DNA from 2 places in the Mesorhizobium sp. M0522 genome. Region 1 is predicted to be linked to the other one. Evidence: riboswitches for the same ligand, from Rfam matches in the RefSeq annotation. Region 1 holds a riboswitch; the other holds the start of a gene.

What was found. Region 1 has a riboswitch for S-adenosylmethionine ahead of metX (homoserine O-acetyltransferase MetX). Riboswitches for the same ligand answer to the same signal wherever they lie in the genome.
Region 2: linked by a shared signal. The riboswitch ahead of NKI58_RS07070 (O-succinylhomoserine sulfhydrylase) and the one ahead of metX (homoserine O-acetyltransferase MetX) in region 1 are both predicted to bind S-adenosylmethionine.

Annotation. Positions count from the first base shown of each region.
Region 1 is NZ_JAMYQW010000001.1:193,173-208,725, reverse strand. It holds gene NKI58_RS01015 (DUF3108 domain-containing protein) at 326-1,117, shown strand; gene yddG (aromatic amino acid exporter YddG) at 1,159-2,046, shown strand; gene NKI58_RS01005 (lysoplasmalogenase family protein) at 2,043-2,714, shown strand; gene NKI58_RS01000 (cupin domain-containing protein) at 2,719-3,147, opposite strand; gene gloB (hydroxyacylglutathione hydrolase) at 3,169-3,936, opposite strand; gene NKI58_RS00990 (class I SAM-dependent methyltransferase) at 4,035-4,817, shown strand; gene NKI58_RS00985 (ABC transporter ATP-binding protein/permease) at 4,935-6,767, shown strand; gene NKI58_RS00980 (DUF1194 domain-containing protein) at 6,844-7,650, shown strand; gene NKI58_RS00975 (RNA polymerase subunit sigma-70) at 7,669-8,694, opposite strand; gene NKI58_RS00970 (SDR family NAD(P)-dependent oxidoreductase) at 8,737-9,483, opposite strand; gene NKI58_RS00965 (DUF1330 domain-containing protein) at 9,718-10,038, shown strand; gene metW (methionine biosynthesis protein MetW) at 10,064-10,678, opposite strand; gene metX (homoserine O-acetyltransferase MetX) at 10,794-11,963, opposite strand; SAM riboswitch at 12,056-12,133, opposite strand; gene hisC (histidinol-phosphate transaminase) at 12,272-13,381, shown strand; gene NKI58_RS00945 (prephenate/arogenate dehydrogenase family protein) at 13,388-14,323, shown strand; gene NKI58_RS00940 (DUF2125 domain-containing protein) at 14,458-15,459, opposite strand.
Region 2 is NZ_JAMYQW010000004.1:80,074-95,626, reverse strand. It holds gene NKI58_RS07120 (histone deacetylase family protein) at 1-327, shown strand, start outside; gene NKI58_RS07115 (DUF6460 domain-containing protein) at 332-595, opposite strand; tRNA gene NKI58_RS07110 (tRNA-Gly) at 727-800, shown strand; gene NKI58_RS07105 (LysR family transcriptional regulator) at 1,114-2,103, opposite strand; gene chvE (multiple monosaccharide ABC transporter substrate-binding protein) at 2,421-3,485, shown strand; gene mmsA (multiple monosaccharide ABC transporter ATP-binding protein) at 3,585-5,117, shown strand; gene mmsB (multiple monosaccharide ABC transporter permease) at 5,114-6,406, shown strand; gene araD1 (AraD1 family protein) at 6,598-7,590, shown strand; gene NKI58_RS07080 (hypothetical protein) at 7,618-8,070, shown strand; gene NKI58_RS07075 (2'-deoxycytidine 5'-triphosphate deaminase) at 8,087-9,181, opposite strand; SAM riboswitch at 9,317-9,394, shown strand; gene NKI58_RS07070 (O-succinylhomoserine sulfhydrylase) at 9,465-10,655, shown strand; gene NKI58_RS07065 (ceramide glucosyltransferase) at 10,692-11,846, opposite strand; gene apaG (Co2+/Mg2+ efflux facilitator ApaG/CorD) at 12,073-12,465, shown strand; gene NKI58_RS07055 (Hsp33 family molecular chaperone) at 12,472-13,482, opposite strand; gene argF (ornithine carbamoyltransferase) at 13,645-14,556, opposite strand; gene NKI58_RS07045 (aspartate aminotransferase family protein) at 14,571-15,553, opposite strand, start outside.

The sequences.
Region 1 (15,553 bases):
CCCCTCTCCGTCTCGGCTTCGCCGAGCCACCTTTCCCCCCGCAACCCTTTCCCTCTGCCGGGCCGAGGCAGATCGGCAGATTCGTCGAGGGCGCCACATTTGTTCTTGCTTTGTGCCGGCAGCTATGCTACTAATTTCGGTATGGTGCTAATTGGCTCCAACGACCCGCCCGCCGAGGCGGGTTTTTTATTTTGGCCGTCGACCAGCCCCAACGTTGCCTGCCGACGGCGCCTTTCACATTAAGGCCGGAATTCAGCCTATAAGCGGTCGCACAGGGACATGCCAGACCGGAGCCGCCCGTCCGGTCGACAATCAAGGACCCGCCATGCCTCGTTCTTTCCTCCATGCCCTGGTCGTGCTGATGGCCGTCGCGCTTTCGACGACGGTTTCGGCCGCTGAGCCGCAATCCTTCACGGGCGAATATTCGGTGTCGTTCCTCGGCCTCTCCGTGGCCAAGGCGAAATTCTCCAGCCATTACGAGGGTGACACCTATTCGATCGAGGGCAGCGTTTCCGCCGCCGGGCTCGCCACTTTGTTCGACGATACGCGAGGCACGATCTCGTCGAAGGGCAAGATTTCGGGCAAGCAGTTGCAGCCGCAAGCGTTCCACGCCGACTACACGTCCGGCAAGAAGGCATCGATGATCGACATCCAGTTTGCCAACGGCGTCGTCACCTCGACCAAGGTCGTGCCTGAGCCGAAGAAGCGCAATCCCGAGAATTGGATACCGCTGGTCGGCAGCCATCTCGTATCGGTCCTCGATCCGATGGCCGCGACCGTCATCCATGCCGACAGCCTCGACCAGGTCTGCGGGCGCACGGTGAAGCTCTATGACGGCGAAATGCGTGCCGATCTCAAACTGACCTACGAGTCCAAAGGGTCGATCTCGGTGACCGGCTACAAGGGCGATACGGTCACCTGCAGGCTGGGCTTCGAGCCGGTGGCCGGCTACCGCAAGAACCGCAAGGCGCTGAACTACCTGAAGAAACGCAGCCGCATCATGGTGACGTTTGCACCGGTCGGCCAAAGCGGCGTATATGCGCCGATCCGCGCCACGGTCAGCACGCAAATCGGCCCGTTGACGATCAGCGCGGAGCGGTTCGAAGCGAACGAATAGGCGTGATGGTGCGCCGCCAACGGGGCACGGGGGCGACGGATATGGCGCGCGCAACACTGATCGGCTTCTCCGCGGTCGCCATGTGGGCGCTGCTGGCGCTGCTTACGGATGCTTCGGGCGCCGTTCCGCCGTTCCTGCTTTCAGCAATCACCTTCACGATCGGCACTTGCGTCGGGCTGGTTGCCCGGCTGTTCATGCCGGCAGCCGGCGGCGCCGCGAAGATACCGCGCCAGGTCTGGGTGATTGGCATTGCCGGCCTGTTCGGCTACCACTTCTTCTACTTCACCGCGCTGCGCAATGCGCCGGCCGTCGAGGCCAGCCTGATCGCCTATCTGTGGCCGCTGCTGATCGTGCTCGGATCGGCGCTGATGCCGGGCGAGCGGCTGGCCTGGAACCACGTCGCCGGCGCGCTGCTCGGCCTTGCTGGCACGGTCCTGATCGTCACCAAGGGCGGCGGGCTTGCCTTCGACGCGCGTTATGCCTTCGGCTACGCCATGGCCGGCGTCTGCGCGGTGCTGTGGTCGTCCTATTCGCTGTTGTCGCGGCGCTTCCCCTCGGTGCCGACCAGCATCGTCACCTGGTTCTGCGCCGCCACCGCGACCCTTTCGCTGGTCTGCCATCTGTTGCTTGAAGAGACGGTGCTGCCCGCCGGCGCCGGCCAGTGGCTGGCCGTGCTCGGCCTCGGTCTGATGCCGGTGGGGGCGGCGTTCTATGCCTGGGACATCGGCGTCAAGCGCGGCAACATCCAGGTGCTGGGGGCGGCGAGCTATGCCGCGCCGCTGCTGTCCACCCTGGTGCTGATATCAGCCGGCTTCGCCGAGCCGTCATGGCGCATCCTCGCCGCCTGCGTGCTGATCACCGGCGGCGCGGCACTGGCGGCGAAATCGCTGTTCCTGCGCAAGAGGGCCGCGAGCGAGGCAAACGCATGATGCCGTTTCCCGGCGGCATCGATGCCAATGCCAATGCGACGCTGCTGTTTTCGCTGGCGGCGGCGGTGATTTACGCGTTCAGCCTCGGCATGCCGCCGCGCCTTTCGCAGTCGGCGGCAAGGACATTGGCGGTGGCGATGCTGGCGGTGCTGGTCGTGCAGCAGGGCGGCCCATGGCTGCTCGTCGCCGCGCTCGGCGCCAGTGCCGTCGGCGACGCCTTCCTGTCGCGCGACGGCGAGAAGGCATTTCTTGGCGGCACGGCCAGTTTTCTTGCCGCGCACGTGCTTTACGTCGTGCTGTTCCTGCGTGCCGGCGGCGGCCTCGGGCTGCTTTCGGCCGAGCCGTGGCGGGCAGCGATCGTGCTGGCGATGATCGTGTCGGCGCTGGCGATGCTTTTCGCGCTCTGGCGCCGCATCGGCCCGGCCTTGCGTTTGCCGATTGGCATCCATGCCGCGGCGCTGCTTGGCATGGGCATTGCGGCGCTCACCCTGAACAGCGTCGGGGTCGTCGGCGGCGTCGTCCTGCTCATCCTGTCCGACGGGCTGCACGCCGTGGAAAAGTTCCTGCTGCCCGCCATCTCGCCGCACCGCATTTGGGTGCGCCATGCGGTCTGGGCGCTGTATTACGTCGGCCAGCTGGCGATCACGCTGGGTTTCCTGCTGGGCTAGGTGCCTAGGGCGTGCCCGGCAGCCAGCCTGGTTCGGCGAGTTCGAAGGCGGAGAAATCGAAACCCGGCGCCACGGTGCAGCCGACCAGGGTCCATTCGCCGAGGCTGCGTGCCGACTGCCACCAGCCTGCCGGCACGACGATCTGCGGCCGCTCGCCCGCGGCAAGCGCCGTACCGAGGATCTCCTCGATGACGGGACCGCCTTCCCGATGTATCGACAGCGCCAGCGGCGCACCGTCATAGAAATGCCAGACCTCGGCCGCGTCCTTGACCCGGTGCCAGGCCGACAATTGGTCCTTCTCGAGGAGGAAATAGATCGCCGTCGAATGGCCGCGCGTGCCTGCCGCGCCGTCGCGAAAGGTCTCGGCATACCAGCCGCCTTCCGGATGCGGCTTCAGGCCGAGCAGGGCGATGATTTCGGCGGAACTGGTCACGACCCTAGCTCCTGGTGCCGCTCAGAAATTGTCCTTGCGCTTGCGGATCTCGGCGAACACTTCGGCGTCGGAGGCCTTCTCCAGGCCGAGATGCCTGCGGATCGCCGGATCGTGCCAGCGCAGGAACGGATTGGTCGACAGTTCCTCGCCGATGGTCGTCGGCAGCGTCGGTTTGCCGTCGGCGCGCAGCGCCTCGACCTTGGCGGCGCGCTCTTTCAGCGCCGAATTGGTCGGGTCGACGGTGAGCGCGAAACGGGCATTGGCCAGCGTATACTCATGGCCGCAATAGATAACCGTCTCGGCCGGCAGCGCCGCGAGCTTCTTCAGGGATTCGTACATCACCGGCGGCTTGCATTCGAGCAGCCGCCCACAGCCGAGCGCAAACAGCGTGTCGGCGGCGAAAGCCACTTTCGACGCCGGCAGATGATAGGTGACATGGCCGGCGGTATGGCCGGGTGTGGCGATGACCTCGATCCGCTCGTCGCCGAGATGGACGACCGAGCCTTGCTCGACAGTTTCGTCGATGCCGGGAATCTTTGCCTTTTCGGCTTCCGGCCCGACAATGCGCAGCTTGAAACGCTCCTTCAGCGCCAGATTGGCCTCGACGTGGTCGAGATGGTGGTGAGTGGTCAGGATCATCGTTGGCGTCCAGCCGGTGCGCTTGATCGCCGCCAGGATGGGCGCCTCCTCGGGCGCATCGATGAGCGCCGTCTGACCGCTTTTCGGGTCATGCACCAGCACGCCGAAATTGTCGCTGCGGCACATGAATTGTTCGATCTCGACCGGCATCGCATCTCTCCCTTTATTGCCGCAGACATAGGGCGCCTGCCAGCCGATGTCATCTGCCTTTGTTGAACTTGGACTGCTTCGAAGCTACCGTTCCGCGCATGCATTCAGACATTGTCGATCTCCGTTCGTTTTATTCGACCACGCTCGGCCGCCTGGCCGAACGCTCGATCACCATGGCGCTGTCCTCGATATGGGCCGTCGTGCCCAACGAGCGGCTGGTCGGCCTCGGCTACACCTTGCCGTGGCTGGAGCGCTTCGGCAGCGATGCCGAGCGCGTCTTTGCCTTCATGCCGGCGACGCAGGGCGCGGTGGTCTGGCCGGCGACCGGGCCGACGGCGACCGCGCTGGTCTTCGACGAGGAACTGCCGCTGGTTGATTCCTGCATCGACCGCATGCTGCTCGTCCATTCGCTCGAACATGTCGAGAACCCACGCGAGACGCTGAACGAGATCTGGCGGGTGCTGTCGCCGGCGGGCCGTGTCGTCATCGTCGTGCCCAACCGGCGCGGTGTCTGGGCACGCTTCGAGCATACGCCTTTCGGCAATGGCCGGCCGTTCTCGCGCGGCCAGCTGACCGAATTGCTGCGCGAAGCGAATTTCACGCCGGCGGCGTGGTCCGATGCGCTGTTCTTCCCGCCGTCGCCGCGACGTTTCATGATGCAGTTCCATAATGTGCTGGAACGCGCCGGCCGGCGCTTCTGGCCGATCTTCTCCGGCGTTATCGTCGTCGAGGCGCAGAAGCGGCTCTATCAAGGCGTGCCGGTTGCCCAGCGCGCGTCCCGCCGCGTCTTCGTGCCGGTTCTCTCGCCGCATGGCGCGCCGACGCTTGGCCGGGCTGTCGCGGGCCGAACACCCGGCACCGCCAGGATGACGCGTTCGTGATCCGAGACGTGCTTTTTCACGCCTATCTGACGATATCAGGTTTGCTGTCCGATTGAAGGCCGTGCGGCCGATCCCTATGACCGGTTTGGCATTGCTCCGAATGCAAGGATTTAACCGATGGATGATCGTCCGGATGTCGAGGCCAGCGCCCAGAAGCTTGCCACGTCGATCGAAGCCAGCAGCCTGCGTGAGCAGCTGGCAACAATCAAGATAGCGCTGACCACCTCGCCGGTGCGAAAACAATTGCTTTGGGCATCGATCGGCATCGTCGCCGTCATCGTGGCGAGCTCGATCGGGCAGGTTCTGCTCAATCGCTGGAACCAGCCTTTCTACGACGCGCTGGCGCGGCGCGACATGCCGGCTTTCCTGCATCAGCTTCTGGTCTTTGCCGGCATCGCCGGCGGGCTTGTGGTGCTCAATGTCGGCCAGACCTGGCTCGACCAGATGCTCCGCCTGAAGCTGCGCGAGGCGCTGACGCTCGACCTGATCGACGAATGGATGCGGCCGGCGCGTGCCTTCCGGCTGACCCATGCCGGCGCCATCGGCGTCAATCCCGACCAGCGCCTGCAGCAGGATGCCGGGCATCTCTCCGATCTTTCCACCGGTCTTGGCATCGGCCTGCTGCAGTCCTGCATCCTGCTTGCCTCGTTCGTTGGGGTCCTGTGGTCGCTGTCTTCCGGCTTCGTCTTCCACATAGGCGGCCATTCGCTGGCCATACCCGGCTACATGGTCTGGGCGGCGATCCTTTATGCTGGCACCGCCTCCTGGTTGAGCTGGCTGGTCGGGCGACCGTTGATCCGCTTCAACAACGATCGCTATACGCGTGAGGCGGAACTGCGCTCCTCGGTGGTTCGCGTCAACGAGAATGTCGATGCCATCGCGCTGGCGCATGGCGAGGCCGATGCCAGGCGCCGGCTCGAATTCGATCTCGGCACGGTGCTGGGCGCCATGCGGCGCATCTACAGCGCCCAGATCAATCTTTCCTGGGTTACCGACACCTATGGCTGGATCACTGTCGTCGCGCCGATCCTGGTCGCCTCACCGGTCTATTTCGCCGGCGATATCAGCTTTGGCGGCTTGATGATGGCAGTCGGCGCTTTCAACCAGGTCCATTCGTCGCTGCGCTGGTTCATCAACAATATCGGCGGCATCGCCGATTGGCGCGCTACGCTGATGCGGGTCGCCGACTTCCGCATCGCGCTTGGCGACACCGACGCGCTGCACGATACGGAAAGGCGCATTTCGTTCGGCGAAAACCCGGACGGCAGCCTGACATTCGAGAAACTCGAGATCGCCTCGCCGGAGGGATGCACCAAGCTTGCCGAGCCGCATGTCGAAATCCGCGCCGGCGACCGGGTCATGATCACCGGAGATCCGGGCGCCGGCAAGACGCTGTTCTTCCGGGCCATTGCCGGTCTGTGGCCATGGGGCAGCGGACGGATCGGCATGCCGGCCGGAGAAGCGCCGATCTTTGTTCCGCGTACCCCCTATTTCCCGCTCGGCAAGCTGCGCGAGGTGCTCAACCATTCAGACGGCGCGGCGGAGGCGAGCGATGCCGAGATCTCGGAGGTGCTGGCCGATGTCGGGCTGCAACGCCTGTCGTCCTCGCTCGATCGCTCGGCGCGCTGGGAGCGTGAGCTCAGCGACGACGAGCAGCGTCTGCTGGCCTTTGCCAGGCTGGCCTTGCGACGGCCGAAATGGGTGATCATCGACGAGGCGCTGGACGCGTTCGACGGCCCAACGCTGAGGCAAGTGCTGTCGATGCTGGAGAAGCGCCTTCCCGACGCCGCGATCCTCAATATCGGCCGCGGCCAGCACAATGCCCGCTTCTTCCGGCGGGCGTTGACCATCGTCAAGGATGCCGGCCAACCGCCACTCAAGCCGGCCCGTATCAGGGCAGGTGCCATCGAACCGCCCCCGGCGATCGCCTCGACCGGCCGAAAGAAATAGAAGGCAAGCTTTATTTCGCCGCGATCGCGGCGAAAAACTGTCGCGATCGTTTCAGATGGGAACGTTCCGATCGGCCATGCTTGACGCTCTCGCCCTGCTCGCCTGCCTTGCCTGCACCCCGGCGGCACCTGCGGCCGCACCGGCCAATGCAATTGCCGTCGATGTCCAGCTGGTGCTGGCCGTCGACATCTCGCAGTCGATGGATGAAAGGGAGTTTGCCCTGCAGCGCGCCGGCTATGTCGCGGCGCTGCGCCACCCCGACTTCATCAACGCCGTGCGTGCCGGCACCTTCGGCCGCATCGCCATCGCCTATTTTGAATGGGCCGGCACCATCCGCGACGATGCGGTCATTGCCTGGCAGGTCGTCGACAGCAAGGAGAGCGCCAACGCTTTTGCCGACAAGATCGCGGCCCGCCCGTTCAGGAGCTTTCGCGGCACCTCGATTTCCGGTGCTGTGGCTTTCGGCGCCGAGCTTTTCAACGGCACGGCTTTCACCGGCAAACGCCGCGTCATCGACGTCTCGGGGGACGGCCCAAACAACACCGGCTTGCCGGTCACAACGGCACGCGATGCGGCGCTGGGGAAGGGCATCGTCATCAACGGGCTGCCGATCCTGATCAGCCCGTCACCCACCTTCAGCCATCTCGACCGGTATTATGCCGAATGCGTTACCGGCGGGCCGGGCTCGTTCGTGCTGCCGATCTATGCTGCTTCCGAATTCGCCACCGCCACTCGCCGCAAACTGATCCTCGAGGTCAGCGGCATCGAGTATCCCAAGGTGGATCCGAGGACGATCCGCATCGACGCACCGATCGACTGCCTGCAAGGCGAGCGCGACCGGCGGTTTTTCTCGGACCCATATTTCCCGGAACTCGACCGATAAGGCTGGCCCAGGGGTAAGCTAGGCTGGTGGCAGGCCGAAGGCCGGGAACAGAGATGGCCCGAGCGGCCCTATGAAGATCGTCAAGGAAGCGATCCCGCCCTCGGCTGCGTCGAACACATGCAGGGAATGGGCCCGCCATTCAGGGCCATCGTGGCTGCGGGAATAAACCCCGACCGCGGGCTGGGCATTGGCGCGGGTGGCCAGCGTGCGGAAGCCGCCAAACCTCGGCCAGACGGTCTCGAAGAAACCGCGGATCGCTTCGCGGCCTTGATACCATTCACGCCAAGGCGGCATGGTATAGATGGCGTCCTCACGCAGGAGCTCGATCAAGCCGTCAAGATTGGCGGCCTGCCAGGCCTGCATGTAGCGTTCGAGCAGCAGGCCTTCTTCGCGGCTGGGCCGTGATCGGCTGGCCGGCCGTCCCTGAGGATAGCGCGCCGCCAGCGTTACGCGGGCCCGCTGCAACGCGCTGTTGATCGAAGCCGTCGATCCGCCCAGCAAACGCGCCGTCTCGACAGCCGACCATCCGAGGACGTCGGCAAGCAGCAGCGCGGCGCGCTGCCTGGGCGGCAGATCCTGGATCGCGGCGACGAAGGCGAGCTGGACGGCCTCGCGGCTCTCGTAACGGGCTTCCGGACCTGGCTCGCTGCCGGCAATGTCTGGAAGCTCGGCGTCGGGGTAGGGCTCCAGCCAGGCGATGTCGGCTACCGGCCCGCCTATGGCCGCCCCGTGCGAGGGCGGCCGTCCGGGTTCCCGGAGAATGCGACGCGCCCTCGACCTCGCCTTGATGGCGTTGAGGCAAGCGTTGGTCGCGATCATGTAGAGCCAACCGCGAACCGAACCTCGCCCGTCGAACTCCGATCTTGCGCGCCAGGCGCGAAGCAACGTGTCCTGGACGAGGTCGTCGGCCTCGTGCAGCGAACCCATCATGCGATAACAATGCAGCTTGAGCTCGCGGCGATGCGCGGCCGTGACCTTCTCGAAGGCCAGCCGATCGAGGATCGGCTGGCCTGCTGGTTCCAGAGGTGGTTGAGCGTCTGTCATGTGGCTTGTGCGGTTACGAGCGAGCGTTGCATTACGCGCCCCTCAGGCGGCCGGGGCAAGCCCGCTACCGCTCACCATGAAGGAACTGCCTTGCGGCTGGCCGGTGGCGAGTGCGACCACCGCCCGTCCGACATCGGCCGGCGTTTGCGTGTCGGTCATGGCGGCGATGAAGTCCGCCGGCTGGATGCCCATATAGGCCGCTATGCTGTCGACGCCGGCCTTGCCCACGCCGGTTTCCGGCATGATGCGCATCGGCGCGAGCGCCATGAAGCGCAGGCCGAGGCCAAGCCGGTCGGCCTCCTTCTGGCTATGACCGGCCAGGAACATCTGCATGCGTTTTGCGCCGGCATAGCCGCCGGCGTTCGGTGGTCCGCCGGTCAAGGCCGCGCCGCTGGAGATCAGAACGATCCGGGTCCCCGGCTTGAGCGGACGCCGCAGAGCGGCCCGGCAAAACAGGAACGACGCCTTGACGTCCGTGTCCCAATTTGCCGAGAACGCCTTCCAGTTCTGTTCATGCACCGGCGCAGAAGGCGCCAGCGCACCTGCGCAGATCACCAGCACGTCCGGCTCAAGCGCGGCGAAGACCTTATCCGGGGCGGAGTCCACCGTAGCATCGACCGCGAGCGTCTTCACGCCCGAGACCTCCCAGGCAAATTGCGCCAGGGCCTGTTTTCCGCGGGCAACGGCCAGCACCGTCGCTTTCTCCTTGAGAGCGGCCTCCGCGATCGAGCGGCCGACACCACGGCTGCCTCCGACGACGACGACATTCTGATTTTGCAACGATCCCATGGATCACCTCTCGTTCCCGGCCGCCGGACCATCCAGGCGCGCTCATCGATAAGGACAGCGCAGGTGGCTGGAAATCATCGGTGCCAGGCGGAAATATCTTTCAGGTGACGGCAGCCGCGCTTCGTTTTTGTATTCAGTGTCATTACCTCTGGGGTAATCGACCAGCGCACTACGTCTCGGCAAACTGCTCCCATCAAGCCGGTTGTCCGGCCTTCGACCACAAGGAGATACGCCATGACCGCCTACGCCGTCGCACATATGCGCCAGGTCACGCCGGGGCCGCAGATCGTCGAGTACCTGCACAAGATTGATGCCACGCTGGAGCCGTTTGGCGGGCGCTTCATCGTGCATGGCAGCGAGGTGGAAGTCGTTGAAAACACCTGGCCGGGCCACCTCGTCATGATCGAATTTCCAGACATGCAGCAGGCGCGCGCATGGTACCGCTCGCGGGCCTATCAGGAGATCTTGCCGCTGCGCACCGAGAATTCTCAGTCCGACGTGGTCCTGGTCGATGGCGTTCCGCATCCGCACAAGGCCACCGACGTTCTCGAATAAGGGGACGATCTGCGACGATTGGCTCTTATCGTTTCAGCAGAAACACCGCCTGCTGGCCGAAAAAATTCCAGAACCACCACGGCATCGAGAAGCCGATCCGCTGGCCGTTGGCGTCGAGCGCGGTTGCCTTTTCCACCGTCGCGCCAAGCTCGTCGCACAGATTGACGAAGTCGCGAATGGTGCAGAAATGGATGTTCGGCGTGTCATACCAGGAATAGGGCAGGTCCCTGGTCACCGGCATGCGGCCGTTGAAGAGCAACGAAAAGCGCACCCGCCAGTGGCCGAAATTTGGGAATGAGACGATGGCGCGGTTGCCGATCCGGAGCAGTTCGTCGAGCACCAGCTTCGGATTGCGGGTCGCCTGCAAGGTCTGCGATAAGACGACGAAGTCGAAGCCCTTGTCGGGATAGAATTGGAGATCCTTGTCGGCATCGCCCTGGATGACCGACAGGCCGCGCGCCACGCATTCGTTGACGCCGCGCTGCGACAGTTCCAGGCCGCGACCGTCGACCTTCTTGGTCGCCTGCAGCAATTCGAGCAGCAGGCCGTCGCCGGAACCGACATCCAGCACCCGCGACTGCGGCGGGATGAGATCGGCGACGACCTCGAGGTCGACGCGCTGGGCGCGGTTGACGCTCATGCGTTCGCCTCTTGCCTGGCGCATGATCCTGATCCGAAAAGTCTGCAACTTTTCGGGGTCATGCGCTGATGCCTGGCGCATGGTCCTGATCCGAAAAGCCGGCAACTTTTCGGGGTCATGCGCCGAGCCCTCTCGCCCGAGCGGCCGAGGCGATGAAGCCTTTGATGGCGGCGAACAGTTCGGGCTCGTCGAGCAGAAAGGCGTCGTGGCCGCGGTCGGTCTCGATTTCGACGAACGATACCGAGGCGCCGGCCGCGTTCAGCGCGTGCACGACCGAGCGGCTCTCTTCGGTCGGGAACAGCCAGTCGCTGGTGAACGAAACCAGGCAGAAGCGCGTCTTGGTGCTGGCGAAGGCATCGGCCAGCCGGCCGCCATGGTCGGCGGCGAGATCGAAATAGTCCATCGCCCGGGTCATGTAGAGATAGGAGTTGGCATCGAAGCGATCGACGAAGGTCATGCCCTGATGGCGCAGATAGCTCTCGATCTGGAAGTCGGCATCGAAACCGAAGGTCAGCGCTTCGCGGTCCTGCAGGTTGCGGCCGAACTTGCGATGCAGCGCTGCTTCCGACAGATAGGTGATGTGGGCGGCCATGCGCGCCACCGCCAGCCCCTTTTCCGGCCGCTTGCCATGCTCGAAATATTTGCCGCCGTGCCAATCGGGGTCGGCCATCACCGCCTGCCTGCCGACCTCGTGGAAGGCGATGTTCTGCGAAGAATGGCGGGCGCCGGTCGCGATCGGCAGCGCCGAGAAGACGCGCTCGGGATAGCTGGAGGCCCATTGCAGCACCTGCATGCCGCCCATCGAGCCGCCAAGCACGCTGAACAACTGTTCGATGCCGAAATGCTCGACCAGCATCAACTGCGCCCGCACCATGTCGCGGATGGTGATGATCGGCAGGTCGAGCCCGTAAGGCTTGGCTGTGGCGGGATTTGTCGAGGCGGGGCCGGTGGAGCCGAGGCAGCCGCCGATGACGTTTGACGAGATGACGAAGAAACGGTCGGTGTCGATGATCTTGCCGGGGCCGATCAGCACCTCCCACCAGCCCGGCTTGCCGGTCACCGGATTGGTGTTGGCGACGTGCTGGTCGCCGGTCAGCGCATGGCAGACGAGGATGGCGTTGGAACGCGCGTCGTTGAGCGTGCCGTAGGTCTGGTAGGCGATCTGGAACGGCGACAGCAGCGTGCCGGCGTCGAGCTTGAGCGGCTTGTCGGCGCCGAAACGCAACACCGGGCTCGACGGCTGGTCGGCCTCGTTGTTGGTTTTTCGAGCGCGCAAAGCGACCATCACATCTCCTTGCCCGGCCTTCCGTTGTCCACCGGTCCGGGCAACAGCCAGTCAGGGCAACAAAAAACCGGCCATGCCTTCGCAAAGCCGGTTACAAGATGCAAACGGCCCTTTAGCAAGTTGTTTAACGTGGCTGCAAGCCGACCGGCCAAATCACCACGGAACTGTCGATGCTCTTCTATGACTCGCGCGTGGGTTCGTCAACGGCAAGTTCTTGATCCCGAATTGCCGCCCCTCGACATTCCGGGCCACGGCTTGTATTTCCGCTGCGGCCTCCGGATGGAGGCATCCTCGACGGATTTCATGGAATGAGCCAGACACCGGATCAGACACGTCCAAGGCCCCGCGCCGGCATCATGGACATTGAAGCCTATGTGCCCGGCAAGAGCGCGGCGCCTGAAGGTGTCGCCAAGGTCCATAAATTGTCGGCGAACGAGAACCCGCTCGGTCCTTCGCCAAAGGCGATTGAGGCCGCGCGCGCGGTCGCCGACAAGCTCGCGGTCTATCCCGACGGCAGCGCCAGGCGCCTGAGGGAAGCGATCGCCGAGGTGCACGGGCTCAACCCGGCGAACATCGTCTGCTCCAACGGCTCCGACGAGATTCTAGGCCTGCTGGCGCAGACCTATCTCGCACCCGGCGACGAAGCCATCATCACCGAACACGGCTTCATGGTCTACAAGATCTACATACAGTCGGCCGGTGCCGTCCCGGTAACGGTCAAGGAGACCGATGAGCGCGCCGACATCGATGCGATCCTCGCCGCGGTGACGCCGGCTACCCGGATCATCTTCCTTGCCAATCCAAACAATCCAACCGGCACCTACGTGCCGTTCCAGGAGGTGCGCCGCCTGCATGCCGGCCTGCCGCGAAACGTGCTTCTGGTGCTGGATGCAGCTTACGCCGAATATGTCCGGCGAAACGATTATGAAGCCGGCGTCGAGTTGGTGGGCAGCGCGGAAAACGTGGTCATGACCCGCACTTTCTCCAAATTGGGCCTGGGCGGGGCGCGGATCGGCTGGATGTATGCGCCAATGCACGTCATCGACGCGATCAACCGCGTGCGCGGGCCTTTCAACGTCAATGCGACGGCGATCGAGGCCGGCATCGCGGCGATCCACGACCGCGCCCATATCGAACGCAGCGTCGCGCACAACGAGACCTGGCTAGCCTGGCTGAGCGAGCAACTAAGCGAGCTCGGGCTGCGGGTGACGCCGAGCGTAGGCAATTTCATCCTCATCCACTTTCCCGAGGATAAAAAGCATTCGGCGGCGGCCGCCGACGACTACCTCAGTGCGCGCGGCTACATATTGCGGCGCGTTTCCGGCTACGGTTTTCCGAGCGCGCTGCGCATGAGCATCGGCACCGAAGAGGCCAATCGCGGCGTTGTCGCAGCACTCGCGACATTCCTGAAAAGCTAGAACACCATGACCTCACCGATGTTCGAAAAGATCGCGCTGGTCGGCATCGGCCTGATCGGCTCGTCGCTGGCCCGCGTCATCCGCCGCGAGGGACTCGCCGGCCAAGTCGCGATTTCGACGCGCAGCGACGCGACGCTGGCACGCGCGAGCCAACTCGACCTTGGCGACACCTATACGACGGATGCGAAAGAGGCGGTTGGCGATGCTGATCTGGTTATCGTTTCGGTGCCGGTCGGCTCTTCAGGCACGGTCGCCGCAGAGATCGCGCCGGCGCTGAAGAAGGGCGCCATCCTCACCGATGTCGGCTCGACCAAGGCGTCGGTGATCGCGCAGATGCAGCCGCATGTGCCTGATGGCGTGCACTTCATCCCCGGCCATCCTTTGGCCGGCACCGAAAAATCGGGACCGGACGCCGGTTTTGCCGAACTGTTCGAGAACCGCTGGTGCATTTTCACGCCGCTGCCCGGTACCGATCCCGCAGCACTGGAAAAGCTCTCGGAATTCTGGCGCTGCTGCGGCTCCAACATCGACACGATGGACCCGCAGCATCACGACATGACGCTGGCCATCGTTTCGCACCTGCCGCATATCATCGCTTACAATATCGTCGGTACCGCCGACGATCTGGAGTCGGTGACCAAGTCCGAGGTCATCAAATACTCGGCTTCCGGCTTTCGCGACTTCACCCGTCTCGCGGCGTCCGACCCGACCATGTGGCGCGACGTCTGCCTGCACAACAAGGACGCCATTCTCGAAATGCTGGCGCGGTTTTCCGAGGATCTGTCCTCGCTGCAGCGGGCGATCCGCTGGGGCGACGGCGAAAAACTGTTCGACCTGTTCACCCGCACCCGCGCCGTCCGCCGCTCGATTATCGAGGCCGGCCAGGACATCGACGTACCGGATTTCGGCCGCCAGGCAGTCGAACACCCGCCGAAGGGATAAGCCGCGGCAGGCCGATGGCAGGCCGGCCCGGCTTAGAGCGGTTCATCGTTTCACAGAAACGCCGAACCGCTCTATCTCTTTGTTTTTGCGCAATTCCGGACGGAAAACCGTTTCACACTTTTCCTGGAATTGCTCTAGTCGAGCGGCTTGATCTTGCCGAGCGGGATGAAGCCGAGCGAGGCCTTGCCCCTGACGATCTTCAGCGGCATCGACGGCTGGTTGCCGAGCAGCGCCAGTCCGGCAAAGCCGGTTTGGATCTCTTTCTTCTGCTCGGGGATGGCGGTGGCGAGGATTGCCGCCACGGCCTTCGGATCATTGAGCCTGATCGTCAGGTCGGCATTTATGAGACCGTCGTCATCGACCGACAGCGGTCCGGAAACGGTGATGCGCGCAGTTCCGGACGACAGATCGAGCTCGTGGATTTCGGCCGCCTGGCCGCGCAGGCTCTTCGGATTTGCCTTGATCAGCGTCACGCCGTTCTTCAGCGTCACGTCGCCGCTGCCGTCGAGCGGCGGCAAGACGCGCCCGTCGATGGCCGCCGCGTCGATTTCGAGATCGGTGAAATTGCCGGTATAGTCGATGTCCGGGCCGTTTGGGCGCAATTGCCCGATGGCAGTTCCGGCGCTGAACAGCGAGACGGGATCGGTGTCGTCTGCCGGATCGGTCTGGCCGGACAGGCCTTCTGCCTGCAGCGAGAGGCGTCTCGGCAGCGGCCAGGACAGCTTCATGTCGGCCCGCAGATCATCCCAGTCGATCCAGAGCGGGGTCATGCCGGGAACTGAGGTCCTGAGCGGCCCCCTGAGCTCGGCGGCAGGCGACAGAAGCCGCGTGATCTGCGTGGCGGCGTTGATCTTGCCTGTCGATGCCGCGACGTTGCGGCTGTCGTCCTCGTAAGCCAGGCTGTCGCAGGAAAGGGTGAAGCTGAAGGGATAGCCGCTGACCGCGAGATTGGCGCAGTCGGCCTTGATGCCTTTGTCGTCGAGGTCGGCGACCGCCTTTTTGGCTGCGCTCTCGACCAGGTCCGCCAGGTAGAACCAGCCCGCGCTGTAGATGCCGAACAGCACGAGAATGAAAGCGGCAAGCCACAACAGGCGGCGACGTTGGCTGGGCGGCGGGCGCTCGTCACTTGACGTCATGCTGCGGCTTTCGTTAACGCGGGGTGGCACGGGTGGGCTGTCGCTTGCGGCACCAATAGGCAGACGGACTGAAACACCACCGGTGAGGTGGTCG
Region 2 (15,553 bases), on a different contig from region 1:
TCCAACCTCGATGTCGCCCTGCCCGACGGCGCCGGCGATGCAGCCTATCTGGAGCGGCTGGACGCCATCCTGCCGGAGCTGTCGGCGCGAAGGCGCTGGGACCTCGTCTTCTACAATGCCGGCGTCGATGTCCATGTCGAGGACCGGCTCGGCAGGTTGTCGCTCACGGATGACGGGCTGCGCGCCCGCGACGATATGGTGATCCGCCATTTCCGCACGCTTGGCATACCGGTATGCGGCGTTATCGGCGGAGGCTATTCGACGGATGTCGCAGCACTTGCTGCACGGCACGCCATCCTGTTCGAGGTGGCGGCGGGCTACGCCTGAAAATTCACTTCCGGTAGTTAGCGATCCTGAGCAGGATGAAGGCCGGCACGACGATCGCGGCACCGAGCAGGATGTAGCCGAGAAAGCGGTCGATGGCGTGGAAGCCCAAATTCCACAGGTCGATGAAGAATTTGCGAATGCCATAAAGCACATCCATCGGCGACCAGCCGAAGGCATTCATGACCAGCCCGACGAGGAACGACACCACAAGCAGCTTCAGGATCACCCGGAGCGGCGTATCGCCGAGAAAGCGGTTCAGTGCGGACAAGCCTGTCTCCACAGTCGGGTGCCGCGATTCGGGCACATGCCTAGAAATACGCAGTTGATAGCCCTGCATCAAGCCGAGCCCTCAAACCGGATTGCGCATCGGCGCCGGCCCATGATATCGGAGGAACCAGCGCGGGTATGATGTAATGGTAGCTTGTCAGCTTCCCAAGCTGAACGCGCGGGTTCGATTCCCGCTACCCGCTCCAGCTTTTGCCCCCGGTGCATTGCACTTGTTCTGGCCAAGCTGAAAACCAGCGGATTTATAGGCAGTTTTACAGCCCGGCTGGCCGTCTTTCATCTGTTTGGCCGATGTGCCAGTTCGTGGAATATCTCACATTGAGGGTCGGCGGGGCCTCGAATGACCCCAACCGGAAAGTCTACCCTTGGCCCGCTGGCTTCTGCTGGCGGGCTTTTTTTGAGCATCAGGCAGTAGTGGCCGACGCGCATCGGCGCCGCTGCTGACGGGCCTGTCTGGTCGTCTGGCCGGCCACGGGATGCGCCCGCTACCCGCTCCAACCCTCAGCCCACCTCTCGCAAAATAAAATCGTGCAGCATCTTGGCTGCCGGTGACAGCGCGCGGTTCTTCACCGTGATCAGGCTGTAGGGCCTGACCTCGATGTCGAATTCAGTCTGGACGACATCGATAGCGCCGGCCAGGCCTTCGGGGTTCTGGATGAACTTCGCGACCTGGATCGACACCGGCGCGATGGCGTCGGATTGCGCGACCATGACCAGAGTCAATAGCAGCGAGCTGGTGTTGAGGATGCGGTCCGGCAGCGCGATGTTTCGGTTCAGGAAGTTACTCTCCATCGCCTGGCGCAGCGGCGAGCCGCCCGACTGGAAAACCCAGTCATAGGCGGCGGTGTCTTCCAGCCGCACCGCCTTGCCCTTGGTCAGCGGGTGGCCGCGGCGCACGATCAGGCAGGCCTTCTCGACGCCGATGACGCGGGCCTCGAACAGCCGCGGATTGAGGTCGTCGGGGATGCGGGCGATGATGAAATCGTGGCGCGAGGCGATCAGCTCGCGCGCCAGGACGTTCGAGGTCTCGACCTGCATGGTGATTTCGATGCGCGGATAAAGGCGCCGGATTTCGCGGATCGCCGGCACCGCCAGCTCGATCGCCGGTGCTGTCACCGCGCCCAGGAACACCGAGCCGCCTTTGCCCGCCTTGAGCTCGAAAATCTCGCGGTCGACCTCGCGCATCTCGAGCAGGATCGATCGCGCGCGCCGTGCCAACGCCTTGCCATAGGGTGTCAGCGTGATGCCGCGCGGCAGCCTTTCGCAGAGCTTGACGTCGAGCACGGCCTCCATCTCGGCGATCATGCGCGAGGCCGCCGGCTGCGAGATGTTCATGACCTGGGCCGCGGCGCTCACCCGGCCGTGCTCGTCGAGGGCTGCGATCATGCGCATGTGACGCAGGCTCAAGCCGCTGCGCAGCAAGGTTCCGCCATCACCCGGGATTTCATCGTAACTGGCTGATATTCCGTCAGGATTTCGCAGCGCCGCCATGATTCTTCCCTACTCTTACGCCCGGCGCCCCGGCAAAATCCGGCAGCGTCGTCACTAGCCTAAGCCATACCAGTCTCGATATAGCAACCATCAAAGATCGCATTTGACAGTTATGGCAAAGCGACACACCCTTCGCGCGTCCTGAGGCTTGACGGTCGGTGACGAGGGAAAACTCGTATCGATTGAAACCAGAGTCTCGGGGCCGATTGGGAGGATACCGGAGATCGATTGACGGCAGCGGCGCGTTTGGCGCTCCTGCACGATTGCGCGGCCCACGAAACCCAAGGGTACGCGTCCATCAACCAGGGAGAGTTAATGTGAAGATTATCAAGACACTGGCCGCCGTCGCGGCCCTAGGCATCGCGGCCATGACGCTGCCGGCGCAGGCGGGCGAAGGCCTGATCGGCGTGCTGATGCCCACCAAGACCTCGCAGCGCTGGATCAACGACGGCGACGCCGTCAAGTCCCAGCTCGAGGCTCTGGGCTACACTGTCGACCTGCAGTACGCGCAGGACGACATTCCGAACCAGCTCAGCCAGCTGGAAAACGAAATCACCAAGGGCCCGAAGGCGCTGATCATCGCTTCGATCGACGGCACCACGATGGGCGATGCGTTGCAGAAGGCGAATGACGCCGGCGTTGTCGTCGTCGCTTACGACCGCCTGATCAAGAAGACGCCAAATGTCGACTACTACACCACCTTCGACAATTTCGGCGTCGGCGTCATCCAGGCCAAATCGCTGCTCAAGGGTCTCGGTTATCCCGAGAAGAAGGGCCCGTTCAACATCGAGCTGTTCGGCGGTTCGCCGGACGACAACAATGCGTTCTTCTTCTATAACGGCGCCATGTCGGTTCTTCAGCCGCTGATCGACGACAAGACCCTCGTCGTGAAGTCCGGCCAGATGGGCATGGACAAGGTCGGCACGCTGCGCTGGTTGGCGGCAACCGCCCAGGCCCGCATGGACAATCTGCTCTCCGCCAACTACTCGGACGGCAGCCGCGTCGATGGCGTGCTCTCGCCCTATGACGGCCTGTCGCGCGGCATCATCGCTTCGCTGCGCGCCGTAGGCTACGGCACCGCCGATCAGCCATGGCCGATCGTCACCGGACAGGACGCCGAGACCGCTTCGGTCAAGGCGATCATCGCCGGCGAACAGTATTCGACCGTGTTCAAGGACACCCGCGAACTCGCCAAGGCGACGGTCGAACTCGTCGACAAGGTGCTCTCGGGCGGCAAGCCGGAAGGCCTCGACACCACGACCTACAACAACGACGTCAAGGTCGTTCCCTCGATCCTGTTGACGCCGCATGATGTCGACAAGTCGAACTATCAGGCCCTGGTGGTCGACTCCGGCTACATCAAGGCCGAAGAGCTGAAGTAATCGCGGTTACAAAGCCTGGGGTCCTGCGCAGGCAGGGCCCCTTTTCGTTGGCGAGCCAGCCCGGTATTGTTTGCGGACCTCGCAGGAGTGGTATTCTCAATGGCATCGACGATTTTGGAGATGCGCGACATCACCAAGACGTTTCCCGGCGTCAAGGCGCTGTCAAACGTCAAGCTCATGGTCGAGGAAGGCGAGATCCATGCCGTGGTCGGCGAGAACGGCGCCGGCAAGTCGACGCTGATGAAGGTGCTGTCGGGTGTGTATCCGTCCGGCACCTATGACGGCCAGATCATCTATCGCGGCGATGAGTGCCATTTCAAAGGCATCCATGACAGCGAGCGCAAGGGCATCGTCATCATCCACCAGGAGCTTGCGCTGGTGCCGATGCTGTCGATCGCCGAAAACATCTTTCTCGGCAACGAGCACGCCAGATACGGCGTCATCGACTGGAATGCCAATGAGGCGCGCACCAGCGCCCTGCTCAAGAAGGTCGGCCTCAAGGAAGACCCCAACACGCTGATCACCAATATCGGCGTCGGCAAGCAGCAACTGGTCGAGATCGCCAAGGCGCTCAGCAAGGAAGTGAAGTTGCTCATTCTCGACGAGCCGACCGCGAGCCTGTCCGAAAAGGACAGCCAGGCGCTGCTCGATCTGCTGCTCGAATTCAAGCGGCAAGGCATCACTTCGATCCTGATCTCGCACAAGCTCAACGAGGTGAACCGGGTCGCCGACAAGGTCACCATCATCCGTGACGGGCGGACCATCGAGACGCTGGCCAAGAAGGACATCTCGGAGGACCGCATCATTACCTCGATGGTCGGCCGTTCGCTCGACGACCGCTATCCGCCGCGCGAGCCGAAGATCGGCGAGACCGTTCTCGAAGTGAAAAACTGGTCGGTCTACCACCCCATCCATGCCGAGCGGCAGGTCATCAAGGGTATCAACCTCAACGCCCGCAAGGGCGAAGTGGTCGGCATTGCCGGGCTCATGGGCGCTGGCCGGACCGAGTTTGCCATGAGCCTGTTCGGCCGCTCCTATGGCCGTCGCATCACCGGCGAGGTGTTCCTCAACGGCAAGCCGATCGACGTCTCTTCGGTGAGCAAGGCGGTGGAACACGGCATCGCCTACGTTACCGAGGACCGCAAGACCTACGGTCTCAACTTGATCGACCACATCAAGCACAACATCACGCTGGCCAACCTGCCCGGCGTGTCGCGCCACGGCGTGATCGACGATTTGCGCGAGCTTTCGGTCGCCAACGATTATCGCGGCAGGACCAATATCCGCGCCTCGAGCGTCTACCAGATGACCGGCAACCTTTCTGGCGGCAATCAGCAGAAGGTGGTGCTGTCGAAATGGCTGTTCGCCAATCCGGAAGTGCTGATCCTCGACGAGCCGACACGCGGTATCGACGTCGGCGCCAAGTATGAAATCTATACGATCATCGCGCGTCTCGCCTCCGAGGGTAAGGCAATCATCGTCATCTCGTCGGAAATGCCCGAACTGCTCGGCATCACCGACCGCATCTACGTCATGAACGAAGGACGCATCGTCGGCGAAATGGCGGCAAGCGACGCCAGCCAGGAAAAGATAATGCGCGCCATCGTCCGCGGAGAAGGAAAAGCATCATGAGCACCGAAAGCGCTCCCGGGCCGCAGACCGGCGTTGCCCAGGATCTACAACAGGGACCTCGCATTGCCGTCTCGGCGCTGGTCACCAACCTGCGCGAATACGGGTTGGTGCTGGCGTTGATCGCAATCATGGTGTTCTTCCAGTTCACCACGTCCGGAACGCTGTTCAAGCCGGTGAACCTCAGCAATCTCGTGCAGCAGAACAGCTTCATCATCGTGATGGCGCTGGGCATGCTTCTGGTGATCGTTTCGGGTCACATCGATCTCAGCGTCGGCTCCGTCGCCGGCTTCATCGGCGCACTGGCGGCGATGATGATGGTCATCTGGCCGCTTGGCCCATTGAGCAATCCGCTGGTGGTGTCGATCATCTGCCTGATCGTCGGTGGTGCGATCGGCGCGGCACAAGGCTACTGGATTGCCTATCACCGAATACCGAGCTTTATCGTCACGCTGGCGGGCATGCTGATCTTCCGCGGCATCTGCCAGGCGCTGCTGGGTGGCGGGTCTTCCGTAGGGCCGCTTCCCGTCGGCTTCAAGGCGCTCAGTTCCGGCTTCATTCCGGACCTGATCGGCCCATTGACGCTGATACCGCCAACCGTGAACGCCGCCGGCAAAACCATTGTCGGCAGCGGCCTGACGCTGCACCTGACGACGATCGTGATCGGCCTCGTCGCCGTGCTCGCCTATGCCTATTTCGGGCTCAGGGCACGGCGCACCCGCGAAAAGCATGGCTACGAAGCCGAGCCCTTCTCGCTGTTCGTCGTCAAGACCCTGGTGATCAGCGCGCTGGCGCTGTTTCTCGTCTACCAATTCGCCACCTATAGGGGCCTCCCCATCGTTCTCATGGTGATGGGCGTGCTGATCGCGTTGTTCGTCTTCGTTACCAAACGCATGACGATCGGCCGTCGCATCTATGCGATGGGCGGCAATGCCAAGGCAGCCCAGCTATCGGGCATCAAGACCGAACGGCTGACGTTGATGGTGTTCGTCAATATGGGCGTGCTGTCGGCACTCGGCGGCCTGATTATCGCAGCGCGCCTGGGGCAGGCTGTGCCGGCGGCCGGCCTCGGCAGCGAGCTCGACGTCATCGCCGCGGTGTTCATCGGTGGCGCTTCGGCGATGGGCGGCGTCGGCCAGGTGATCGGCGCGGTGGTCGGCGGCTTCATCATGGGGGTCATGAACAACGGCATGTCGATCATGGGCGTCAATGTCGATTGGCAGCAGGTGGTCAAAGGCCTGGTGCTGCTCGGCGCCGTCGTCTTCGACGTCTACAACAAGAACAAGGCTTGAGAGGCAACCAGGAGGCATACGGGTCACATCGCGGCGCTGCCGGGCGGCGCAAAGAAGTCCCCCGAGGGACCTGATCCGCGAGCGCAATCCGGACGAAGAATTTCAACCGAGGCGCGGACAAGGGTCCGAGCCGCGCTGGGCAGGGTTTGCCAAGAAAGGCACGCCAAGCCCGCAATTCAGAGAGGATTACCATGCTGATCTCACAAATCCTCGACGACGCCGAGACGATCCGCGTCGTTGCCCGCAACGGCGGCAAGACCCGCGTCATCAACGGCGCCCGCAGCGTCTATTCGCTGGCGATGGAAGCCGCGCGTACCGGCAGCGGGCTTGTCGCCCTGATCGAGCGCAAGGGCTTCGGCGAAACCGTCGATCTCGACGCAGCCTACAAGAAGGGCCGGCTGCTGTCGCCGATCAACCATCCCGATCCGGCGCATCTCCATCTCACCGGCACCGGGCTGACGCATCTCGGCTCCGCCGCGACCCGCGATTCCATGCACAAGAAGCTCAGCACGGACGGCGAGGAACAGCTGACCGATTCCATGAAGATGTTCCGCATGGGGCTTGAGGGCGGCAAGCCGGCGAAAGGCCAGATCGGCGTGCAGCCGGAATGGTTCTACAAGGGCAACGGCACCATGGCGGTGGCGCCCGGTGCGGCGCTTATGTCGCCCGCCTTCGCTCAGGATGCCGGCGAGGAGCCGGAAATTGCCGGCATCTATGTGATCGGTGACGACGGCGCCCCGTTCCGTGTCGGCTTCACCCTGTCGAACGAGTTTTCCGACCACGTCACCGAGCGTGTGAACTACCTCTTCCTCGCCCATTCCAAGCTGCGCAACGCCTCGTTCGGGCCGGAGATCCTGATCGGCGACCTGCCGTCCGACATCCGCGGCGCTTCACGCATCCTGCGCGACGGCAAGCTGCTTTGGGAAAAGCCGTTCCTGTCGGGCGAGGCGAACATGTCGCACACCATTGGCAATCTCGAGCATCACCACTTCAAATACTCGGCCTTCCGCCAGCCGGGCGACGTGCATGTGCACATGTTCGGCACGGCGACGCTGTCCTTCGCCGACGGCATCAGGACCGAGGCCGGCGACGTATTCGAAATCGAGGCGCAGGATTTCGGCCTGCCTCTGCGCAACCCGCTCGAAATCGAGCAGCCGGTGAAGGTGGCGGTGAAGGCGTTGTAAACTGGTGACATAATTCAGGGGCGAGAAATGAACGGCCTGCGGATTGGCACTGTGTTCGTAAGTTTAGTCCTGTTCCTCGCCTATTTCTCCCCAGCGGCTTACAGCGCCGGACAATGCAGCGCAAAATCCTATCGCGAGGCCCGGATGTCGATGACTAACCGGCTTCTGGCCACCGGCTATTCGAAATCGCAAGTGAGCTTTCTGATGCGCAACGCGGATCGCATGACGTCCGCACTCCGCGCCGACAGACTGAACGACAATGGCAGAGCCTGCGGTCTCGACTCCGCCAGAGCCCATGTGCTGGGATGTATCGACAAGCAGTTGTTCCCCTTGCAGTCCAGCTCAAGCGCCTCACTTGACGACGAGAAGCAAACCAGAGGTTTTTGGGGGAAGAAGCGATTGGCAGTGCGAGAACTGCTCTTTGTCGGTCAGTTTCATGGCTGCCTTGGCGCCGCGAAAGAATATCTGTTTCGCGGCTGACGGCCTGCGAACAAGATCAGCGGGCGGCGCGGAAATGCTTGGACAGTTTCAGGCCCTGCGCCTGATAGTTCGAGCCTAGATCTGTGCCGTAGAGCGCCTGCGGCCGTTTCAGCATGTGCTCGTAGACCAACCGTCCAACGATCTGGCCGTGATCGAGGATGAACGGCACTTCGTGGCTACGCACCTCGAGCACCGCCCGGCTGCCGGTGCCGCCCGACGCCGAATGGCCGAAACCCGGGTCGAAGAAACCGGCATAATGGACGCGGAACTCGCCGACCAGCGGATCGAAGGGCGTCATTTCGGCCGCGTAGAGCGGCGGCACATGCACCGCCTCGCGCGACACCAGAATATAGAATTCGTCCGGATCGAGCACCAGCTCGCCGGCACCGCTCTTGTAGAGCGGCTCCCAGAAATCGACGACATCCTGCGCGGCGCGCTTGTCGACGTCGACCAGGCCGGTGTGGTGCTTGCCGCGATAGCCGACAAGCCCATCCTTGTCGCCGTCGAGGTCGATCGACAGCGCGATGCCGCCGCCTGAGATGTTGGGTGGTTCGGTGGCGACCAGCATCTCGGCGCGGTGCAACTCGTGCAGCTCGCTTTCCGACAAGAGCGCATTGCCGGTGCGGAACCTGATCTGCGACAGCCGCGAGCCGGTGCGCACGACAATCGGGAAAGTGCGCGGGCTGACCTCCAGATAGAGCGGGCCTTCATAGCCGGTGACGATCTTGTCGAACTCGTGGCCACGGTCGGTCATTACCCGAGTGAAGATATCGAGCCGTCCGGTCGAGCTTTTCGGGTTGGCGGAGGCGGAAATATGGGCGGGCAGCGCCAGGCTTTCGAGCAGCGGCACGATGTAGACGCAGCCGGTTTCCAGCACGGCACCTTCGGCGAGGTTGATCTCGTGCAGCTTCAGCCGGCCGAGCTTGTCGGCAACCCTGTGGTCCGGGCCGGGCAAGAAGGAAGCGCGCACCCGCCAGGCCTTGTCGCCCAGCCTGAGATCAAGGCTGGCCGGCTGGATCTGATCGGCATCGAGCGTGCGCGGCGATTTCAGCGCGCCCGTCTGGAACAGCGCGGAAATATCCTGATCGGGAAGAATGCCTGTCTGCCGCAAGGGTCTGGCTCCGTTCGAACGCCGGGCGAGGTCTTGTTCTGTCGCAGGTCCGACCGTGGACGCCTTTGGCACCTGCTTGGTACAACCCTCTTAATCATGCCGGCAATTGACGCAAGCGTGGCGCGGGTCTAAAGCTCGTTATCCCGTGGTGATTTGGCCGGTCGGCTTGCAGCCACGTTAAACAAGTCGCTAAAGGACCGTCGGGCCGCAAGGCCATATGGACCGGTTGCGACTTTCGCGACCGGTTTTTTGTTGTTTGGACCAATTTTGGTGTTTGGATGGAATGATGACCAAGAAGCGCGACTGGAAGCCTCAGACCGCACTCGTGCATGCCGGGACGCTGCGTTCCGGCTTCGGCGAGACCTCCGAGGCGATGTATCTCACCCAAGGCTATGTCTACGAGACGGCGCAAGCGGCGGAGGCCCGCTTCAAGGGCGAGGAGCCGGGCTTCATCTATTCGCGCTATGCCAATCCGACGGTCGACATGTTTGAGAAACGCATGTGCGCGCTGGAAGGAGCCGAGGACGCGCGCGCCACGGCATCCGGCATGGCGGCGGTGACGGCAGCACTGCTGTGCAGCGCCAAGGCGGGCGACCATATCGTCGCGGCGCGCGCGCTGTTCGGCTCCTGCCGCTGGGTGGTCGAGACGCTGGCGCCGAAATACGGCATTGAGGCAACGCTGGTCGACGGCACCGACATCGCCAATTGGGAAAAGGCGGTCAAGCCCAACACCAAACTGTTTTTCCTGGAAAGCCCTACCAATCCAACGCTGGAGGTAGTCGACATTGCCGCCGTCGCGGCACTTGCCAATTCGATCGGCGCCAGGCTGATCGTCGACAATGTCTTCGCTACGCCCTTGCAGCAGAAACCCCTGCAGCTCGGCGCCCACATCGTCGTCTATTCGGCCACGAAGCATATTGACGGCCAGGGGCGCTGTCTTGGCGGCATCGTTCTGTCGGACAAGAAATGGATCGACGAGAACCTGCATGACTATTTCCGCCACACCGGCCCAAGCCTCTCGCCCTTCAATGCCTGGACCCTGCTGAAAGGCCTGGAGACGCTGCCGCTACGCGTACGCCAGCAGACGGAAAGTGCCGGCCGCATCGCGGATTTCCTGGCCGAGCGACCGCAAATCGCCCGCGTCATCTATCCCGGCCGCGCCGACCACCCGCAAGCGGCCGTGGTCCAGAAGCAGATGTCGGGCGGCTCGACGCTGATTTGCCTCGATGTGAAGGGCGGCAAGCAGGCGGCCTTTGCCTTCCAGAACGCACTCGACGTCGTGCTGATTTCCAACAATCTCGGCGACGCCAAGAGCCTGATCACCCATCCGGCGACGACGACGCACAAGAACTTGACCGATGAGGCCCGCGCCGAACTCGGCATCGGACCGGGAACGCTCAGGCTGTCAGTTGGCCTTGAGGACGCCGACGACCTGCTCGAAGACATCGAGCAGGCACTGAGAGTTGCCGGATAGGGGCTGGCCGAATAGAGGCGAGCGGGGACGTGCCGATCAGGCGCCGGACGGGGTCTCTTCCAGCTCCGCGACGGCCTTGGTCTGGATAGTCATCACATTGCCGCGCCAGTCGACGGCGCCGCTCAGCCATCCGCGCGCCCAAATGGCGGGAAGCATCAGGTCTCGCGCCATCATCGCCAGGATGGTGCGCGGCGACAGGTGCCATCCCTTGGCCGAGGCCAAGGCGCATTCCGGCAGGTAGGCCGCGACCAGCACGGCGATGGCGGTTGCCGGCAGGCTGACGCCGGCGTCAGCCGCGGCGATCAGTGCAAGCACTAGCGGCGGTGCCGCGCCGATCAGGATTTCGGGGGCAAAGAACAGTGCAAAGGTGACGCGGCGCAGCCGCGCCCAGCGCGTCTGCCGCGACCAGATCTCGCCAAGCGTGCGCCGGCCGAGCGGCTGTTCGAAGGGAGAGGCGACAAGATTGACCCGCAGTCCGAGCCCGTTGACCAGCTTGGTCGCGGCGGCGTCTTCGGCGATCTCGGCGGCAAGCGCGCGGATGCCGCCATTGGCATCGAGCATCGGCTTGTTCCACAACATGCTCTTGCCCTGGGCGAAGCCGAGGCCGAGCGCCTCTCCGGCGTACTGCCAGCGTGCCTGCAGCGTGTTGAGAAAGGCGCATTCGACCTCCCCCCAGAAGCCGTCCGGCCGCGAGCCGATCGGCGTCGAGCAGACGAGGCCGGTGTCGTGCCGCCACGCCGCCATCAGGTGCTGGACGTAGTCGCTCGGCATAAGCACGTTGGAATCGGCAAGGATGACCCAGCTATAATGCGCCGCTTCCCAACCCTTCACGCAATTGTTGAGTTTTGGATTGCCGCTGATGCGGTCGTCACCGACTAGAAGACGGGCGCGAATAGCTGGAAAGCGCGCCATTGCGGCGGTGATCGGCTTGACCACCGGGTCGTCGGCATGGGCAACGCAGAAGATGAGTTCGTAGCGCGGCCAGTCGAGTGAGAAGGCGCGCTCCAGCGTCTCTTCGGCAAACGGCTCGACGCCGCGCGCCGGGATGACGATCGATACCGGAGGCGCGTTGGCCGCGGGCGGTGCGATCCTGCCTGGTCGCTTCAGCTTCAGCGAAGCTAACAGGATGCTGGCGAGATTTGAAAGAAGGAGGGCTATGGAAAGGAGGGCGGCTGCGAATGTCGGTTCCATCGAGATCTGGTCACTCCAGAAGTGCCGGCCGCATGACGGCCGTTTTCAACAATTCGACAGAACGCTGAGTCGCCCGGCACAAGCCTGCACACCATCATTGTCATGTGTCACTTAAATGACATTGTTTTTCGGCACCTGCGCTCGAGTCGGGCAAGGAGATGACGCGCATCGTTGATCAAACTGCGCTGAGCGTCGAAGTTCCATCTACATTGCTTTGGAGCAGTTTATGTACAGCGCCGTCACCCGCAACATCGAAGTGCAGGTCAGGCCGTTCTATCTGGAGGATCACTCCGACCCGCCGCAAAACCGCTATGTCTGGGGATATCAGGTGACCATCGACAATCAGTCGGATGAGTTCGTGCAGCTTCTGTCGCGCTACTGGCACATTACCGACGGCACCGGCAAGGTCGAGGAAGTGCGCGGCCCCGGGGTCGTCGGCGAGCAACCCGGACTCAACCCCGGCGACAGCTATCAGTATACGTCTGGATGCCCGCTCTCGACGCCGTCCGGCATCATGGTCGGGCACTACACCATGCGCAACAAGCGGGGCGAGACGTTCGACGTCGCCATCCCCGCCTTCTCGCTCGACTTGCCGGGAATGCGGCGCACCGTCAATTGACGGCCGTCATCCGGCCGCTGCAAACTCCGCCGGGTCGAAGTCATATTGCTTCGAGCAGAATTCGCAGGCGACGTGAATGCTGCCATCCTCGGTGCTGTCCCTGATCTCCTCGGCGGAAAAGCCTTCGAGGATGCCGTGGATCTTCTCCCTCGAGCATGAGCACTGGTCGGCGACCGGCACCCCGCCGAACACGCGGACGCCATGCTCGTGGAAAAGCCGGTAAAGCAGCCGTTCGGCGCCGATCGTCGGATCGATCAGCTCGGTCGGTTCAATAGTACCAAGCAGCGCCAGCAGCTCCTGCCAGGAATTGTCGGTCGGGTCGTGGATTTCCTCACGCGGATCGCCGTCGCCACCGGGAAGGTCGGGTACGCGCATGCGCTCCGCCGACTGCGGCAGGAATTGTGCCAGCAGGCCACCGGCCCGCCATTGCTCGCGGGCACCGCCGACGCCGGGCGTCAGAAGCTTGGCAACCGAAAGCCGGAGGTCGGTCGGAATCTGCTCCGACTGGCGGAAATAAGTGCGTGCGGCATCTTCCAGTGTGACGCCGTCGAGCTGGACGATGCCCTGGTAGCGTTGTGTGTGAGCGCCCTGGTCGATGGTCAGCGCCAGGACGCCGCTGCCGAGCAGCGTCTTCGGTGACGTCTCGCCGGCAGAAGTCAAAGCCTGCAGCCGGTCGGCATCGAAGCGGGCATAAGCGCGCAGCGCGTGCGGCGTGGAGAAATCCGCGACCAGCATGTCGACCGGCCCGTCGGTGCGGGTCTGCAGAATGAACTTGCCCTCGAACTTCAGCGAAGTTCCGAGCAATACCGTCAACACACAGGCTTCAGCCAGGAGCCGGGCGACCGGCTCGGGATAGTCGTGGCGGCTGAGAATAGCATCGAGCATCGGCCCGAGCTGGACGGTGCGACCGCGCACGTCGAGCGGGCCGACCTCGAACGGCACGACATGGTCGTCGCCGGCGTAGCCGAATTCGCCGAGCTTGGGTTTATGTTCAGCCAATTGATGAGTTTCCAACATGACAAAGCTCCGGGGCGCGGCGATGCCGCCCTCCGGGGCGCATGCGACGAGACGCGCTCGATTTGCGTGATGCGCCTGAGATAGGCACCACCAACTCCCGGATCAAGGCGGCCCAGATCAAGGCGGCGCAGATCAGGCCGGCCCGGATCACCGCGGCTCGTATCAAGCGCCCAGGCACCAGGCCAAGACCGCCTTCTGGGCATGGAGCCGGTTCTCGGCCTCATCGAACACCACCGAATGCGGTCCGTCGATGACCTCGTCGGTAACCTCCTCACCGCGATGCGCCGGTAGACAGTGCATGAACAGCGCGTCCGGCTTGGCTTTCGCCATCAGTGCCGCATTGACCTGATAGGGCAGGAAGACATTGTGGCCGCGGGCACGGTGCTCCTGGCCCATCGACACCCAGCAGTCGGTGACGATGCAGTCGGCCTCGTGAACGGCCTCCTCGGGCGAACGGGTGAATTTCAGCTTGCCGCCATTGGCTTTCGACCAGTCGACATGCTTCTGGGCCGGTTCGCTGCCCTCGGGCACGGCGACGTTCAGCTTGAAATGGAACCGCGCGGATGCCTCCAGCAGCGAATGCAGCACGTTGTTGCCGTCGCCGGTCCAGGCGATCGTTTTACCGGCCACCGGACCGCGGTGCTCTTCGAAGGTCATGATGTCGGCCATCAGCTGGCAGGGATGGGTCTCGTCGGTCAGCCCGTTGATGACGGGGACCGTAGCGTTTTCCGTCAGTTCCAGCAGCCGGTCATGCGAGGTGGTGCGGATCATGATGGCATCGACATAGCGCGACAGCACCTTGGCCGTGTCGGCAATGGTCTCCGAGCGGCCAAGCTGCATCTCGGTGCCGGTCAGCATGATCGTCTCGCCACCCAACTGCCGCATACCGACGTCGAACGACACGCGCGTGCGCGTCGACGGCTTGTCGAAGATCATCGCCAGCACCTTGCCTTCGAGCGGCTTGCTGCGTTCGCCGGCCTTGAGCCTTGCCTTTCGCACCGCTGCGTCGTCGAGCATGAAGCGCAGATCGCCTTCGGAAACGGCGGAAAGATCGGTGAAATGGCGAAGGGACATCAGGAATTCCAGGATTACTTCGCAGCGGCAGCGACGATGGCATCTGCCAGGCTCTTGGCGCCGGCACGAATGCGCTCGAGCGCTTCGTGGATCTCGGCGTCGGTGACGGTGAGAGGCGGTAGCAGGCGGATAACGTTGTCGCCGGCCGGAACCGTCAAGAGATGCTGGTCACGCAGTGCCACCGTGACCTTGGTGTTGGGCATCGCGCATTTAAGCCCGAGCATCAGGCCGGTGCCCCTGATGCTTTCGATAACATCCGGAAATTCGTCGGCGACGCCAGCGAGCCCCTGCTTCAACAGCAGTGCCTTGCGCCGGACGTCTTCGAGAAAGCCGTCTTCCAGCATCACGTCGAGCACGGCGTTGCCGACCGCCATTGCCAGCGGATTGCCGCCGAAGGTGGTGCCGTGCACGCCGGCGGTCATGCCGACCGCTGCCTCGTCGGTGGCGAGGCAGGCACCCATCGGGAAGCCGCCGCCGATGCCTTTGGCCACCGCCATGAGGTCGGGTGTGACACCCGCCCACTCATGCGCGAACAGCTTTCCGGTGCGGCCGACGCCGCATTGGACCTCGTCGAAAATCAGGAGCAGTCCGTGCTGATCGCAGAGCTGCCTGAGCCGCTTCAGCGATTGCGTCGGCACTTGCCTGATGCCGCCCTCGCCTTGCACCGGCTCGATCAGGATCGCCGCGGTTTCAGGCGTGATCGCCTTCTCGGCGGCATCCATATCGTCGAAAGCAACCTGGTCGAAGCCGTCGACCTTGGGGCCGAAACCTTCCAGATACTTGTACTGGCCGCCGGCGGCGATGGTCGCCAGGGTGCGGCCGTGGAAGGCGCCTTCGAAGGTGATTGTGCGGTAGCGCTCGGGATGGCCCTTGACGAAGTGGTAGCGCCGCGCCGTCTTGATGGCGCATTCGAGCGCCTCTGCGCCGGAATTGGTGAAGAACACCTTGTCGGCGAAGCTTGCGTCGGCCAGCCGCTCGCCGAGCCGGCTCTGTCCCG